Linked DNA regions of Reyranella humidisoli. The protein of the gene in region 1 binds, or shares a complex with, the protein of each later gene. Links are inferred from orthologs where the notes say so. Each region holds a gene or a part of one and is shown in the gene's direction. Other genes may lie near its edges.

Region 1 (8,641 bases):
ACCTCGTCGAGAGCGCGCTTGAAATCGGCCAGCACGGGGTCGTCGGCTTCCTCGATCGGCGCATGGCGCGCCGCGCCGGTGGCGACCATCAGCAGCGTGTCGCTGGTCGAGGTGTCGCCGTCGACGGTGACGCAGTTCAGCGATTTGTCTGCGGCGTCGGACAGCAGCTTCTGCAGCACCGGTCCGGGGATCTTCGCGTCGGTGAAAGCGAAACCCAGCATCGTCGCCATGTCGGGCGCGATCATGCCCGAGCCCTTCAGGAAGCCGTTCACCGTAACCGTGCGCTCGCCGATCTTGGCCTGCCGCGTCGCCAGCTTGGGGAACGTATCGGTGGTCATGATGGCGGCGGCGGCCGACGACCAGGCGTCTTCCCGGCCGGACTTGATGAGGGTCGGCACGACGGCAGCGATCTTCTCCCAGTCGAGCGGCTGGCCAATCACACCGGTCGAGGCCATGAAGACCTCGTTGCGCGGGCACCCCAGCGCCTGGGCGATGGAGCGGGTCGTCTCCTCGACTGCCTTGTCGCCCAGCTTGCCGGTGAAGGCATTGGCGTTGCCGGCATTCACGACGATGGCGCGGACCTTGCCGCGGGCGAGGTTCTTGCGGCACCAGTCGACCGGCGCCGAGCAGGTCTTGGACTTGGTCAGGACGCCCGCGATGGTGGCCCCGGCCGGCACCACGGCCAGCAGCACGTCGTCGCGGTCCTGGTAACGCACGCCGGAGCGCGCGACGCCCAGCTTTACGCCGGCGATGCGGGGCAGCGTCGGCGTCGTCTTGGGGGCGAGCGGCGATAGGGCGTGGTTGGCGGACATGTTTCTCCCCTCGGGCGCGGCTGCGGAAAAGCAACCGGCCAGCGGCGGAGACTACACCAGAAACGCCCTAAAACGTGAGTTTTAGTTGGAGGCGATTCTGGGCGTCTTTACTTCGGCGGCGCAGCCGGCTTGGCTGGCGTGGCGGCGGGAGCCGCCGGTGTGGCCGGAGTGGCGGGCGCCGCCTCGGCCTTGGTGCCGTCCATGTTGAACTTCTCGATCTTCGATCCGGACCGGACCCGGTCGAGCTGGGCCGTGATGGCCTCGCGCGCCAGTTCCTCGCGGATCTGCTCGGACAGTTCCTCAAGCGCCGGCGGCGGCGCGGTGCGGCGGTCGTCGATCGAGATGACGTGGAAGCCGAACTGGGTCTTGGTCGGCGTTTCCGACGTCTGCCCCTTCTTCAGGTCGAAGGCGGCATCGGCGAATTCCTTCACCATGTCGGACTTCTTGAACCAGCCAAGATCCCCGCCCTCGGCGCCGGACGCCTTGTCGGTCGACTTTTCCTTGGCGAGCTTGTCGAAAGGCGTGCCCTTCTTCAGCTCGGCGATGATCGCCTTGGCCTCATCCTCGGTGGCCACGAGAATGTGGCGCGCATGCACCTCTTCTTCCGGCGGCATCGACTTCAGACGCTCCTGGTAGCGCTGCTGGATCTTCTCCAGGGTGACCAGACGGGAGATCTCGCGCTGGATCCAGAAATCCTGCAGCACCTGCTCCTCGACGAAGGCCATGCGCTTCTTGAACGCCGGATCCTCGTTGGTCTTGGTCTTCTTGCCTTCCTGCACGACCAGCTTGCTGTCGATGATGCGCTCCAGTAGCGCCGGGAACACCGCCTGCAACGGCATCGAACGATACTGCTGCGGCAGCGACTGCTGGGCGATTTCGAGTTCGGACAGGCGGATCTGCTGGCCGTTCACGACCGCCACGACCGGATCCTTGACGGCGGTAGGGGCCGGGGTCGCGGCGGCGGCCGGCGGCTTCGCGGCGGGCTGTCCTGCGGGCGGCTTGGGGGCCTGCGCCGGCGGAGTCTGGGCCAGAACGGGTCCCGCGAGGAGGGCGACCGCGCCACTCAGGAGGGCGAGGCGCAGGTTGCGCAGGTCATGGCTCATGGCGGACTCCAGCAGATTCATTCAATACGAAAGGCGCAAATCGTTTACACAGGCCCGCTTGGGCCAAGCAAGCGCCGCCTCCCCGACGAGAGGCGTAATGGCTTTGAATTGCGGCACTTTTTCGTGAGTACCGCGTCCATGGCGAGGCGTTCGCCGGCGGGGCCTTCCCTTCCGACAGGTGGCGCGACGATTGCACAGCGATTGCCACTGCCGCGGCGGGACGGTTGCGCTGGCAGGCTGCGTTGACACTCCCCGACCCGCTCTCTATCTCTCACGCAGGGGGCGGGCCTATGTGCCCGCCTAAGTCATTAGAATATCGAGGTTTTCATGCTTGGCGCGCTCGCCCGGAGTTTGTTCGGGACGGCCAACGACCGGATCGTCAAGGGCTTCGACAAGACGGTGGCGAAGATCAACGCCCTCGAGCCGGAGATGGTCAAACTCTCGGACGATCAACTCCGGGGCAAGACCGTCGAGTTCCGGGAGCGCCTTTCCAAGGGCGAAACGCTCGACCAGCTGCTGCCGGAAGCCTTCGCCACGGTGCGCGAAGCGGCCAAGCGGACGCTCGGCCAGCGCCACTTCGACGTCCAGCTCAAGGGCGGCATGGTCCTGCATCAGGGCAAGATCGCCGAGATGAAGACCGGCGAGGGCAAGACCCTCGTGGCCACGCTGGCGGTCTATCTGAATGCCCTGCCCGGCAAGGGCGTGCATGTCGTCACCGTGAACGACTACCTCGCCCGCCGCGACGCCGAGTGGATGGGCCGCGTCTACAATTTCCTCGGCCTCACGGTCGGCATCATCGTCCACGAACTCGACGACGAGCAGCGCAAGGCGGCCTATGCCTGCGACGTCACCTACGGCACCAACAACGAACTCGGCTTCGACTACCTGCGCGACAACATGAAGTATCGCCTGGACGCGATGGTCCAGCGGCCCTTCAACCATGCCATCGTCGACGAGGTCGATTCGATCCTGATCGACGAGGCGCGCACGCCGCTCATCATCTCCGGCCCGGCCGAGGATTCCTCCGAGCTCTACCGCCGCGCCGACACAGTGATTCCGCAGCTCAAGGCCGAGCATTTCGAGAAGGACGAGAAGAACCGCACCGTCGTCCTGACCGACGCCGGCATCGAGGCGATCGAGGACATCCTGCGCACCGACGGGCTGCTGGCCGAAGGCATCAGCCTCTATGCACCGACCATGGTGTCGGTGCTGCACCACATCACCCAGGCACTGCGCGCCCACAAGCTGTTCGCGCGCGACGTCGACTACATCGTCAAGGACGGCCAGGTCGTCATCATCGACGAGTTCACCGGCCGCATGATGCAGGGCCGTCGCTATTCGGAAGGCCTGCACCAGGCGCTCGAGGCCAAGGAGCATGTCGAGATCCAGCGCGAGAACCAGACGCTGGCCTCCATCACCTTCCAGAACCTGTTCCGCATGTACCCGAAGCTCTCGGGCATGACCGGCACGGCGCTGACCGAGGCGGCGGAGTTCTCCGAGATCTACAAGCTCGAGGTAGTCGAGATCCCGACCAACGTCCCGGTCGCCCGCAAGGACGCCGACGACGAGATCTACCGCACGCTCGCCGACAAGACGCGCGCCATCGTCAAGCTGGTCGGCGAATGTCGCGCGCGCCAGCAGCCGATGCTGGTCGGCACCGTCTCGATCGAGAAGTCCGAGGAACTGTCCGAGGCGCTGAAGAAGGCCGGCATTCCGCACAACGTGCTGAACGCCCGCTTCCACGACCAGGAAGCGCAGATCGTGGCCCAGGCCGGACGTCCGGGCGCCGTTACCATCGCCACCAACATGGCCGGCCGCGGCACCGACATCCAGCTCGGCGGCAACGTCGAGATGCTGGTGCAGCAGAGCGTGCCCGAGATCACCGCGAAGTTCCCCGACGAGGCGGCCCGCAACGCCGAGATCGCCCGCGTAGAGGCCGAGATTCGAGCCGGCGTCGAGCGCGACCGTCCGATCGTGCGCGCAGCGGGCGGCCTTTTCGTGGTCGGCACCGAGCGCCACGAATCGCGGCGCATCGACAACCAGCTGCGCGGCCGTTCGGGCCGCCAGGGCGACCCCGGCGCGTCGCGCTTCTTCCTGTCGCTGGAAGACGACCTGATGCGCATCTTCGGCAACAACAAGGTCCTCGACTGGGTCCAGAAGAAGGGCATGGCCGACGACGAGGCGCTGACCCATCGCTGGCTCAACAAGGCGCTGGAAACGGCGCAGGGCAAGGTCGAGGCGCGCAACTTCGAGATCCGCAAGAACCTGCTGCGCTTCGACGACGTGATGAACGCCCAGCGCCAGGAGATCTACAAGGAGCGTATCGAGCTGATGGGCACGGAGGACGTGTCCGAGACCGTCGCCGGCATGCGCCGCGACGTGGTCGACACGCTCGTCAAGCGGACCATCCCCGAGGGCGTCTACGCCGAGCAGTGGAAGATCGGCGAACTGAAGGAAGAGGTGCAGCGCATCTTCGGCCTCGACCTGCCGGTCGACGAGTGGGCGAAGGAAGAAGGCATCGCCGACGAGGAGATCAAGGTGCGCCTGAACGACGCCGTCGAGCGCGTGTTCGCGCAGAAGGCCGCGCAGTACGGGCCCGACGTCTGGCGCCAGGTCGAGAAGAGCGTGCTGATGCAGATCTTCGACCAGAACTGGAAGGACCACCTCCTCCATCTCGACCATCTGCGCCAGGGCATCGGCCTGCGCGCCTATGGCCAGAAGGATCCGCTGAACGAATACAAGCGCGAGGCCTTCAACCTATTCAGCGACCTGCTGACCAACATGCGCGAACAGGTCGTGACGCTGCTGGCGACCCTGCAGATTCGCATGGAGCCGCCGCCGATGCCCGAAATGCCGACCAACATGCACGAGGTGCATGAGGATCCGGCGCTGGCCGCGGCGATGAGCGACGATCCCGCCTACGATCCGGCCGACCCGGACGGTGGCGGCGTGGCGACGCTGCATCGCCCGCGGCCGGTCACCAACGGACCGATCGATCCGAACGATCCGTCGACCTGGGGCAAGGTCTCACGCAACGCCCCCTGCCCCTGCGGCTCGGGCAAGAAGTTCAAGCACTGCCACGGGCGTGTCTAGGATCCTCGTCCGACAGACGTTCCTGCGAGAGCAGGAGTTGTCGTCGGCGAGGCCGGCGAGGAATTCAACTTCCTCCGCATGATCGAATGGCCCCGCTGCGGAGCCTGGCTCTCAGCGGCGTATCGTGGCCTTGCGGCAACGATCAGGGCAGCGAAGACTCGATACCCGCATTGGGTTTCACCTCGAACCTCGGCCGACGATGCGACCGCTGCGTGCCTTCAATTGGGCTCGCACCAGTTCAACGCCGCTGCGGGCACTTTCAGGATTGCCGCCACGGCGGTGGCCGTCGCCTCGTTCACACAGCCAAGGTCACCGGGCGCGTAGTCCTGCGCCAGAAGTTCCTCGTGCTCGAGGTGCCGCAGCCCCATGAGGTGCCCGATCTCCCGCATCATGACGTCTCGCAGGCTGAGCGAATGCTGCTGCAGATAGGCCCTCGCATCGGGGAAGATCAGCAACACTCCGCCTCCCAGCGGCATGCCCTGAACGCTTCCCAGGCTCTGGGTCCGTCTTCCTAGTTCGCGTACCCCCTCCTTGCCCGGCGCTTTCCTGATCAGCCAGCTCTGGTTGGCGCCTCGTCCCTCCGGCGAAGCCACCACGTCGATGCGAGCCACGCCATTCAGGGCGGCATTCCATTCCTCGATGGCGCTCAGCATGTGGGCACGCTCGGACTGCGTGAAGTTTGGATCGATCCAGACGGGAACGACTCGCGGCGATCCGCCATGGCGGGGGTGGTCGGTATAGCTCGGCGCCGCATGGGACGCCGTGGCGAGAACCATTCCCATCGCCACCAGCATTCCCCGAACCGATGCGAGAAAGCCAGGGAGTGCCTTCCTCGCCCGCCGGGACTTGCGGTTGGGAACACCGCCGTAGAGAGACTTCTTCATGGTGAACCCTCGTGGAGCAACGCAAATCACGGACAGTTCAAGGTGACCACACAGCGCTTCCGCGCTACGCGCCCAGCCCGGACAGGACAAAGGAGATGTCGTCGGCGAGAGCGGAGAGGAGCTGGACCTCTTCCACATCGAACGCCTGCGGTTCCCCCGCATAGATCACGAGGGCCGCCACGATCGTACCCTCGCGCCGCAGCGGCAGGACGATGCTCGAGCGATATCCGTGCCGCAGCGCTTCATCGCGCCACGGTCGTGCGTTCGGATTGGTCGCGAAATCCTGGTTGATCTGGATGGTTCCCGTCTTGGTCGCCATGCCCAGCGGCCCGTTGCCCGTGGGTTCGTCGTTCCAGGTGATGTGGGCCTTGGCGAGATAGCCGTTGTCGTATCCCGCAATCGCCGGGAAGTGGAAGGTCTTGCCGGGATCGTCGTTGGCGACGGCGACAGCTGCCATCCGGTAGTCACCGAATTCGACGAGGCTGGTGCAGATCTGATCGAAGACATCGGACTCGGACCGGGCCCGCAGCAGGATGCTGGTTGCCGCCTGCAGCGAACGCTTCACGCGCCCCAGTCGCAGAACCTCCTGCTCCAGTTTCACACGATCGCTGATGTCGACGCCCATCGCCTGACGATAGGTCCGTCCGTCGAGTTCGAAGGCGCTGACCCGCACCTCCGCGGGAAAGGTGCTGCCGTCCTTGCGGCGGATGAGGGCGCGGATCTCTATCCGGCCGCCGGCCGCCACCAGTGCCGCGGCCCCCTGATCCCCCTCGGCGGTACCATCAGGCAGTCTGAGGTCTCGCGCATCCATCCCCCGCAGCTCCTCGGCGCTGTACCCCACAGCTTTCTGCGCGGCTTCGTTGGTCTCGAGAATACGATTGTCGCCGTCCAGCACGATGAACATGTCCTGCACGGCATGAACGAAGCGAAGGTTGCTCACCGCCAGTTCACGCGCCTCATCCTGCTGGCTTCTCCACAGCGACCACACCAGGAAAGCCGCTACCAGAATGGTCGTCCCGAACACGAGGGCGATCTTCTCGGATCGGAGATCGATTCGGCGCATCACCTCGTCGTAGTCCGACTTGGCGATCACGATCCAGGGCAGGCCCTTGACGGCATACGAGGCAGCAAGGACCCTCTTGCCGCGGTAGTCCAGAGCCTCCCGCACGCCGTCTCCCTGGCGGATCGCGGCGGCGGCAGTGAGGTTCGGCGTCGACAGAGGCAGGCGGAGCCCGGAGGGCGGGATTGGGCGCTCCCAGAAGCGCGGTGCCACCAGGAAGAGGGCGTCATCGCCGTCTCGACGCACGACCAGGACTTCCGATGTCGGGCTGTCGCCCGGCCAATTCTGAATTTTCCGGAACAGCTCGACACTCGGGTCGACCATGAGCACCACGACGAACTGGCCCGAGGACTGGCCAGCCGCGGGCGCGCCGGCATTGAACGGTTGCGCGAATGCCATGCTGGGGCTCGGGGGGGAGCCGGCATCGAGTCGGAGCGGTCCGATCATCAGCTTGCCTTCGCGTGCCGCTTCACGCACGAGGCCTTCGACGCGGTCATGATCCTTGTGACCGGGAGCGCCGCCCACCTCGACCAGCAATTGCCCATCGGCCGAAAACAGCATGATTTCACGCCGCTCGGGATGTCCGATCAGCATCTGGTACAGGAGTAGTTCAACGAACTGGCGCAGTTCCGCACCGGCCTCGATCTGGCCGAACGGCAACCCCTTGATGGACGTGACCAGAAACCCCAGGTCGATCGCTCTTTCAGCGACCCACTGGTCGATCTGCTGCGCCTTGAGGCGGGCGATACCGGCCTGCTGGGTCAGCCGCTCGTCGCGAAAGGCGGCCCGCAGATCGCTGGTGAGAAGGTATCCGATACCGGCGATGCCCAGCGCAAAGGCGGCGAACACGCCCACCAGCAACCGGTTTCTGCTCTTGAGGACCGCTTCTTCGCGAGCCCCGTGCCGCACGGTCTTGCGAAACGAACGCTGGAAGAAGACGCCGAAGGCGATCAGGGCGATCACGAGGCCAAGCGCCAGCAGCGCTCCGCGCGAAAACAGATCCTGCATCGCACGCTCGAATGACGGGAGCATCTCAAGCCACTCCACGAGCGTGAGCAGGGCAGCGACAAGCATCAACCCGACCAGCGCCGCGAGCGAGATCCAATAGATCTGCCGCGTGGAACCAGTCTTGGGTTCCGTCCCGGAGTGAGGAAGCTGCTGCTGTGTCATCGCCAACCGAACTGGGTGCCTCTACCGTCGCCTGAGCGCGCCGCGTACTTGGCCACCCCACACTAGAGCCAAGGCGCCGGCCGCGCCCTTGATCCAGCGCAATCATCGACCCGCCGCCGATGACCTACAATGGGCTGGTGAACTCAGAAGTGTTTGCATGGTACGTATTTTGTCGACGCTAGGGAATTCCTCCCGGCGTTGCTGCGAGACGAGGGCCAAGCGTGGCGCACTCCGAACCGGTGGCCGCGCCCGGCGGCCGAGATGCTTAGATGGTTGTCGGCCTTTGCGATCAGCGTCCTCTGCTGGAGTTTCGCGCCGGAGACCCGTGCCTTAACCATTACCCTCGACAGCAGGTCGATTCCCGGACTGACCCCTAAGGCCCCCCTTGTCGCCCATACGCTTCGCATCAGCGGCCGTTTCGAGCAGGGCGACGGGGACAAGCTGCGGGTCATGCTGGCCGGCCTCAAGAACAAGACCGTCAGGATCGCCAATCAACCCCTGGCAACCGCCGAACTCAGC
Region 2 (8,161 bases), 790 kb from region 1 along the record:
TGCTCCATGAGGACATCCAGATCCGCAAGGTGCTGCGCGAGCGGCTGGCTCAGGCGGGTGTCGCGAAGATCGTCATCGAGCGTCCGGCCAAGCGTGCCCGTGTCACGATCCACACCGCCCGTCCGGGCGTCGTGATCGGCCGCAAGGGTGTCGACATCGAGAAGCTGCGGACCGACCTCGGCAAGATGACGAAGGGCGAGGTCGCCCTGAACATCGTCGAGATCCGCAAGCCCGAGATCGATGCCACGCTGATCGCCGAGAACATTGCCCAGCAGCTCGAGCGCCGCGTCGCTTTCCGTCGCGCCATGAAGCGCGCCGTCCAGTCGGCGATGCGCCTGGGTGCGCTCGGTATCCGCATCAACTGTTCGGGCCGCCTCGGCGGTTCGGAAATCGCTCGCATGGAATGGTACCGCGAAGGTCGCGTGCCGCTGCACACGCTGCGCGCCGACATCGACTACGGCACCGCCACCGCTTTCACCACCTTTGGCACCTGCGGCGTCAAGGTCTGGGTGTTCAAGGGCGAGATCATGGCGCACGACCCGATGGCGCACGACAAGCGCGCCGAGGAAGCCGCGCCGCAACGTACGCCGGCGCGCCCGGAGCGCACCGAGCAGAGGGACGCGTAATCCACCATGCTGCAACCCAAGCGCACCAAGTACCGCAAGGCCTTCAAGGGCCGTATCAGCGGCGCTGCCAAGGGCGGCTTCAACCTCGACTTCGGCTCCTACGGGCTGAAGGCGATGGAGCCGGATCGCCTGACCGCGCGCCAGATCGAGGCGGCCCGCCGCGCCATCACGCGTCACATGAAGCGTGCCGGCCGCGTCTGGATCCGCGTGTTCCCGGACGTCCCCGTCTCGAAGAAGCCGGCTGAGGTCCGCATGGGCTCCGGCAAGGGCGCGCCCGAATTCTGGGCGGCCCGCGTGAAGCCGGGCCGCATCCTGTTCGAACTCGAGGGCGTCTCGGGCGTTATCGCCAAGGAAGCCCTGGCGCTCGGCGCCGCGAAGCTGCCGATCAAGACCCGCTTTGTCAGCCGCGTCGGCGCCGAAGGCTGAGGGAGAAGGACATGAAGGCCACCGATCTGCGCCCCAAGACCAAGGACGAGCTCAAGAACGAGCTCGGCAACCTTCGCAAGGAGGCATTCAACCTGCGCTTCCAGAAGGCTGGGGGCCAGCTGCAGAAGACTTCCCGCGCGCGCCAGGTTCGTCGCGACATCGCCCGCATCAAGACGGTGCTGGGCGACAAGGCCGCCGGTTAAGGAGCACGAAATGCCGAAGCGTATCCTGGAAGGCGTCGTCGTCAGCGACAAGATGGACAAGACCATTGTCGTCAAGGTCGAGCGCCGCGTTCAGCATCCGATCTACAAGAAGTTCATTCGCAAGTCGAAGAAGTATCACGCGCACGACGAAGCCAACGCCTTCAAGGGCAAGGTTGGTGAAATCGTCCGCATCCGCGAGTGCCGCCCGCTGTCCAAGACCAAGAGCTGGGAAGTTCTGGTCGAAGGCGCCCAGGCTTAAGCGGTCGGAGCAAAAGTCATGATTCAGATGCGAACCAACCTCGAGGTCGCCGACAATTCGGGCGCCCGTCGAGTCCAGTGCATCAAGGTGCTGGGCGGCTCCCGCCGCAAGTATGCAAGTGTCGGCGACGTCATCGTCGTGTCGATCAAGGAAGCCATTCCGCGCGGCAAGGTGAAGAAGGGCGAGGTGCATCGCGCCGTCGTCGTCCGCACCTCGTTCGCCCTGCGCCGCCCCGACGGCAGCGCCATCCGTTTCGATCGCAACGCCGCCGTGCTCATCAGCAAGCAGGACGAACCGATCGGCACTCGTATCTTCGGACCGGTGACGCGCGAGCTGCGCGCCAAGAAGTTCATGAAGATCATCTCGCTTGCGCCTGAGGTGCTCTAGCCATGGCAATCAAACTGAAGATCAAGAAGGGCGACCGGGTGAAAGTCATCACCGGTGGCAGCAAAGGCAAGGTGGGCGACGTTCTGCGCGTTCTTCCCAAGGAGAACCGCGTGGTCGTTTCCGGCGTGAACATGATCAAGCGCCACACCAAGCCGAGCCGTGCGGAAGCCGGCGGCATCATCGAACGCGAGGCCACGATCCACGTCTCCAACGTGGCCCTGCTGGATCCCAAATCGGACAAGCCGACGAAGGTCGGGTTCCGGTTCCTTGAAGACGGCCGCAAGGTGCGCATCGCGCGTGCCTCCGGCGAGACCATCGACCGCTAGGAGAACGGGCCATGCCCGCGCGTCTGCAAGAACACTACACCAAGACCGTGCGTGAAGCGCTGATCAAGGAGTTCTCCTATCAGAACCCCTTCCAGGTGCCGAAGCTCGAGAAGATCGTCATCAACATGGGCGTCGGCGAGGCGGTCAATGACCGCAAGGCCGTCGACGGCGCCGTGGCCGACCTGACGGCGATTACCGGTCAGAAGCCGGTGATCACCCGGTCGCGCAAGTCGATCGCGACCTTCAAGCTGCGTGAAGGCATGGCGATCGGCACCAAGGTCACGCTGCGCCGCGACCGGATGTACGAATTCATCGACCGCCTGATCAACATCGCCCTGCCGCGGGTTCGCGACTTCCGCGGACTGAACGGCAAGTCGTTCGACGGCAATGGCAACTACGCCATGGGCCTGAAGGAGCAGATCGTGTTCCCTGAAATCGACTACGACAAGGTCGACCAGGTGCGCGGTATGGACATCATCATCTGCACGACGGCGAAGACGGATGCGGAAGCCAGGTCGCTTCTCCGCGCTTTCGACTTCCCGTTCGTGAACTGAGGCCGGAGAAACACATGGCCAAGACTAGCTCGGTCGAGAAGAACAACCGGCGTGCAAAGTTGGCGAAGCAATACGCCGGCAAGCGCGCCAAGCTGAAGTCGATGGCGGTCGACGACAAGTTGACGCCGGAAGAGCGCTTCGGGGCCCGCCTCAAGCTGGCGGACCTGCCGCGCAATTCGTCGCCGACGCGTGTCCGCAATCGGTGCGAACTCACGGGCCGCCCGCGGGCCGTGTATCGCAAGTTCAAGCTGTCGCGCGTTGCGCTGCGTCAGCTGGCGTCGCTGGGTGCTCTGCCCGGCGTCGTGAAGTCGAGCTGGTAAACGGGGACCGTAGACCATGGCGATGACAGATCCCGTCGGCGATTTGCTGACCCGTATCCGCAACGGCCAGTCGGCGCGCCTCGACAGCGTGACGGCGCCGGCTTCGCGGCTTCGGTCGAGTGTTCTCGATGTGCTCCAGCGCGAGGGCTATATCCGCGGCTGGTTCGAAGAAGAGCTGCGCCCCGGCGTTAAGGAGCTCCGCATCGAGCTGAAGTATGACAACGGCCGTCCGGTCATCAAGGAGATCAAGCGCGTCTCCACTCCGGGGCGTCGCGTCTATTCCAAGATCCGCGAGCTGCCGCGCCACTTCAACGGGCTCGGCATTTCGATCCTCTCCACGCCGCGCGGTGTCATGTCCGACGCCGAGGCGCGGGCCGCCAATGTCGGCGGCGAAGTCATCTGCAAGGTGTTCTGACCATGTCGCGCGTCGGTAAAAATCCGGTCGCCATCCCGGCCGGTGTCACCATCGAGCTCAAGGGCCAGCACCTCAAGGCCAAGGGCAAGCGGGGCGAACTCCAGCTCATGGTCCATGACGACGTCACCGTCGCCAAGGAAGCCGAGGGCCTGGTCTTCAAGCCGCGGAACGAGAGCCGTCGCGCCCGCATGCAGTGGGGCACGGCACGTAACCTGGCCAGCAACGTCGTCCGCGGCGTTTCCGACGGGTTCACCATCAACCTCGAGATCAACGGCGTGGGCTATCGCGCCGCGGCCGATGCCAAGATGCTGAAGATGCAGCTCGGCTTCAGCCACGATGTCGAGATTCCCATTCCGGCCGGCATCCAGATCAAGGCTCTGAAGCCGACCGAAATCGAGATTTCCGGCGCCGATCGTCAGCGCGTGGGCCAGATTGCGGCCGAGATTCGCAGTCTGCGTCCGCCGGAGCCCTACAAGGGCAAGGGTATCAAGTACTCGACCGAGACGATCCGGCGCAAGGAAGGCAAGAAGAAGTAGAGGCGAGAGAACCATGTCCGACCGCAATGCTCTTTTCGCCCGCCGCCAACGGCGCACGCGCTATGCGCTGCGCCAGGCCGCCGGCGGCCGTCCGCGTCTCAGCGTTTTCCGCTCAGGCAAGCACATCTATGCCCAGGTCATCGACGACCGTAAGGGCGTGACCCTGGCCGCAGCCTCGTCGCTCGACAAGGATGTCCGGGGGGCGCTCAAGACCGGCGCCGACAAGGGCGCTGCTGCCGAGGTTGGCAAGCTGATCGCCGCCCGCGCCGTCGCGGCTGGCGTCAAGGAAGTCATCTTCGATCGCGGTGGCTACACGTATCACGGCCGCATCGCTGCGCTGGCCAATGCCGCCCGTGAGGGCGGCCTGTCGTTCTGATCGGGAGTTAGAATATGGCTCGTTCACCCGGTGGTTCCGGCCGTTCTCCGCGCGATCGCGATCGGAGCCGCGACCGCGACCGCGACGAGGACAATGAACTGACCGACAAGCTGGTCACGATCAATCGCGTCGCGAAGGTCGTGAAGGGCGGTCGTCGCTTCGCGTTTGCCGCCATCGTCGTCGTTGGCGACCAGCGTGGACGCGTCGGCCACGGCGCCGGCAAGGCCCGTGAGGTTCCCGAGGCGATTCGCAAGGCCACGGAAGCGGCCAAGCGCGGCCTGATCCGCGTGCCGCTGCGCGACGGCCGCACGCTGCATCACGACGTCAAGGGTCGCTTCGGTGCTGGCAAGGTGACGCTGCGCGCCGCCCCGGCCGGTACCGGCATCATCGCCGGCGGCCCGATGCGTGCCATCTTCGAGACGCTCGGCATCAAGGATATCGTTGCCAAGTCGGTCGGCACGTCGAACCCGCACAACATGATCAAGGCGACGTTCAAGGCGCTCGAGCAGCTCAACTCGCCGCGCATGGTCGCCACCCGCCGCGGTAAGAAGGTCGGCGACCTTCTCGGCCGCCGTGACGAGACGACCGCGGAAGCGGCGGCTTAAGGAACCGGACCATGGCCAAGACAGTCAAGATCACCCAGACCGGCAGCCACATCGGCCGCACGGACGATCAGCGCGCGACGCTGATCGGCCTGGGGCTCAACAAGCGTCATCGCACCCGTGAGCTCGTGGATACGCCCGAAGTTCGCGGCATGATCAACAAGGTGCGCCATCTCGTGCGCGTCGAAGAGGAAGCGCGCTAAGGCCCTTGGGCCGCGGCGCGGAGGTAATTACCATGAGACTGAACCAGATCTCGGACAACCCGGGCGCCCGCAAGGGCCGCATGCGCGTCGGCCGCGGTATCGGCTCCGGCAAGGGCAAGACCGCCGGTCGCGGCGTCAAGGGCCAGAAGTCCCGTACCGGCGTCGCCATCAAGGGCTTCGAGGGCGGCCAGATGCCGCTTTACCGCCGCATCCCGAAGCGCGGCTTCCGTCCGCCGCACCAGAAGAGCTATCAGGTCGTCAATTTGGGCACGCTCCAGAAGGCGATCGACGACAAGAAGCTCGACGCCGCCAAGGTGATCGACGCCGAGGCGATGCTGGCAGCCGGCCTGTTCAAGAATGCCGCGGACGGTGTCCGCCTACTTGGCAAGGGCGAGATCAAGACCAAGATCGAAGTGAAGGTTGCGGGCGCCTCGGCGTCGGCGATCGCCGCGGTCGAGAAGGCCGGCGGCAAGGTCGAACTCCCGCCCAAGCCCGTGGCCGAAGCGGCCTGATCCGGACGGCGTCAACGGGGGCGTCGCTTCCCCCTTGTGTCGTTCACGCGTGAGGTTTCATGGCATCCGCCGCCGAGCAACTTGCTTCCAACCTGAACTGGGGTTCGATCGGTAGGGCGACCGAGCTGAAGAAGCGGCTGTGGTTTACCGTGGCCGCGCTCGTCGTCTTCCGTATCGGCGCCTATATCCCGGTCCCCGGTGTCGATCCGGCCGCCCTGGCCGAGATCTTCAAGCAGAATTCCGGCGGCATCGCGGGCCTGCTGGACGTGTTCTCCGGCGGCTCGATCGGCCGCATGTCGGTGCTGGCGCTCAGCATCATGCCGTACATCTCGGCCTCCATCATCATGCAGATCCTGACGACGGTCGTTCCGTCGCTCGAGGCGCTGAAGAAGGAAGGCGAGGCGGGCCGCAAGAAGATCAACCAGTATACGCGCTACGGTACGGTCATCCTGGCGACCTTCCAGGCCTACGGAATTGCGGTCGGACTCGAGAGCCAGGTGGCCACGGCCGGCCCGGTCGTGATCGATCCGGGTGTATTCTTCCGGTTCGTGACGATCATCACGCTGGTCGGCGGCACACTGTTCTTGATGTGGCTGGGCGAGCAGATCACCGCGCGCGGCGTCGGCAACGGCGTCTCGCTGATCATCTTCGCCGGCATCGTCGCGGCCCTCCCGGACGCGCTGGTGCAGACCCTCGAACTCGGCCGGACGGGCGCCCTGTCGGCGCTGTTCATCATCGCGCTGGTGCTGGGTATCGTGCTGGTGGTGGCGGTGGTCGTCTTCGTCGAGACCGCGCAACGACGAATCGTCGTTCAGTACCCCAAGCGCCAGGTCGGCAACCGCATGTATGGCGGCGAGGCCTCGCACCTGCCGCTCAAGATCAATACCGCCGGCGTCATTCCGCCAATCTTTGCCTCTTCGCTGCTGCTGTTCCCGGCGACCATCGCGTCGTTCCAGGGCAATTCCGGCGAGCCGGGCTGGATGCAGTGGATGTCGACCTATCTCGGCCACGGCCAGCCGCTCTACCTTTTTGCCTATATCGGCCTGATCGTCTTCTTCTGCTTCTTCTACACGACCGTTGTGTTCAATCCGGCGGACACAGCTGATAATCTGAAGAAGAACGGCGGCTTCATTCCGGGCATTCGCCCGGGCAAGAACACGGCCGAGTATCTCGAGTACATTCTGAATCGCCTCACGGTGATCGGCGCCCTTTATCTCTCGGCAGTGTGTATCCTGCCGGAACTGCTGATCGCCCGCGGCGGCGTGCCCTTCTACTTCGGCGGCACCAGCCTCCTGATCGTGGTTTCGGTCACGCTCGACACTGTGACCCAGGTGCAGGCGCATCTGCTGGCTCACCAGTATGAGGGCCTCATCAAGAAGGCCCGCCTGAGGGGCAAGGGCCGATGAACATCATTCTTCTGGGACCGCCGGGCGCCGGCAAGGGCACGCAGGCGCAGCGGCTGCAGCACGAGCGGGGGCTGATCCAGCTCTCGACCGGCGACATGCTGCGGGCGGCCGTGGCCTCGGGCAGCGAGCTCGGCCAGAAGGCCAAGGGCATCATGGAGCGGGGCGAGCTGGTCCCGGACGAGCTGATGGTCGGCCTGATCAAGGACCGTATCGCCCAGCCGGACTGCGCCAAGGGCTTCATCCTGGATGGTTTCCCGCGGACCGAGGCCCAGGCCAGGGCACTGGACAAGATGCTGGCCGAGACGGCCAGGAAGCTCGACCGGGTGATCGAGATGGAAGTCGACGAGAAGGCGCTGACGGAGCGCATCGTCGGCCGGTTTTCCTGCGCCAAGTGCGGCGCGGGCTATCACGACAAGTTCAAGCGGCCGAAGGCCGAAGGTGTCTGCGACGTCTGCGGGTCGAAGGAATTCACCCGCCGCAAGGACGATAATGCAGAGACCATGAAGACTCGCATGGCTGCCTACAGGGCTCAAACCGAGCCCTTGTTGCCCTACTACAGCGCCCGCGGGGTGTTGCGGAAGGTCGATGGGATGGCCGCGATGGACGAAGTTTACCGCCAGATCACGGGAGTTCTGGTGGGGACTTGACAAGGGTTAGTTCCATTGACTCGGGGGCGCGGGTACATATAATCGCGCGCTTTTCCGGGGCCAGCGGAACTGTGACGGGCGCGCGCGAGCGCGCCATAAGTCTTTGAAGGAGTTGGGACTTTGGCTCGTATAGCCGGTGTGAACATTCCGACCGCCAAGCGTGTCGTGATCGGACTTCAGTACATCCACGGGATCGGCGCGGCGAAAGCCAAGGAGATCTGTGGAAAAGTGGGGATCGACGAGTCGCGGCGCGTGAACACGCTGAGCGACGACGAGGTCATTCGCATCCGCGAGACCATCGACCGCGACTACTCGGTCGAAGGCGATCTGCGTCGCGAAGTGGCGATGAACATCAAGCGTCTG

What was found.
Region 2: the proteins of secA (region 1) and secY are in contact, whole or in part, in a crystal structure (PDB 3DIN), measured with the Thermotoga maritima proteins. The link is inferred for Reyranella humidisoli from one-to-one orthologs. Residues at the interface, in WP_004082002.1 of Thermotoga maritima: Glu261, Ala262, Arg263, Lys300, Ala301, Arg302, Thr303, Ile304, Ile305, Leu323, Tyr324, Asp325, Pro326, Val329, Ser330, Tyr333, Ile336, Lys340, Phe345, Val349, Glu363, Phe364, Tyr374, Ser375, Gly376, Gly377, Glu393, Ile395, Thr482, Ser483; in WP_004081795.1 of Thermotoga maritima: Glu108, Gly109, Glu110, Glu111, Ala236, Glu237, Arg238, Arg239, Ile240, Thr241, Ile242, Gln243, Tyr244, Ala245, Arg246, Arg247, Val248, Thr249, Gly250, Arg251, Arg252, Val253, Tyr254, Gly256, Ala257, Ser258, Thr259, Tyr260, Leu261, Pro262.

What each region holds. Positions count from the first base shown.
Region 1 is NZ_JAHOPB010000001.1:2,292,371-2,301,011, reverse strand. The notes cover bases 1,936-5,208. They hold secA (preprotein translocase subunit SecA), read left to right. Parts: upstream 1,936-2,242; coding sequence 2,243-5,008; downstream 5,009-5,208. Outside these bases: bifunctional glutamate N-acetyltransferase/amino-acid acetyltransferase ArgJ, read right to left, coding at 1-812; KQ910_RS11195 (peptidylprolyl isomerase), read right to left, coding at 920-1,915; KQ910_RS11185 (zinc metalloprotease), read right to left, coding at 5,227-5,892; KQ910_RS11180 (GAF domain-containing protein), read right to left, coding at 5,957-8,122; KQ910_RS11175 (hypothetical protein), read left to right, coding at 8,396-8,641. UniProt on the Escherichia coli protein: Required for protein export, interacts with the SecYEG preprotein conducting channel.
Region 2 is NZ_JAHOPB010000001.1:3,082,000-3,090,160, forward strand. What follows is about bases 5,185-7,977. They hold secY (preprotein translocase subunit SecY), read left to right. Parts: upstream 5,185-5,804; coding sequence 5,805-7,151; downstream 7,152-7,977. Other genes in these bases: rpmD (50S ribosomal protein L30), read left to right, coding at 5,185-5,233; rplO (50S ribosomal protein L15), read left to right, coding at 5,266-5,745; KQ910_RS15020 (adenylate kinase), read left to right, coding at 7,148-7,798; rpsM (30S ribosomal protein S13), read left to right, coding at 7,919-7,977. Outside these bases: rpsC (30S ribosomal protein S3), read left to right, coding at 1-626; rplP (50S ribosomal protein L16), read left to right, coding at 633-1,052; rpmC (50S ribosomal protein L29), read left to right, coding at 1,064-1,255; rpsQ (30S ribosomal protein S17), read left to right, coding at 1,266-1,514; rplN (50S ribosomal protein L14), read left to right, coding at 1,533-1,901; rplX (50S ribosomal protein L24), read left to right, coding at 1,910-2,227; rplE (50S ribosomal protein L5), read left to right, coding at 2,239-2,781; rpsN (30S ribosomal protein S14), read left to right, coding at 2,796-3,101; rpsH (30S ribosomal protein S8), read left to right, coding at 3,118-3,516; rplF (50S ribosomal protein L6), read left to right, coding at 3,519-4,052; rplR (50S ribosomal protein L18), read left to right, coding at 4,066-4,428; rpsE (30S ribosomal protein S5), read left to right, coding at 4,443-5,033; more of rpmD, read left to right, coding at 5,045-5,184; more of rpsM, read left to right, coding at 7,978-8,161. UniProt on the Escherichia coli protein: The central subunit of the protein translocation channel SecYEG. Consists of two halves formed by TMs 1-5 and 6-10.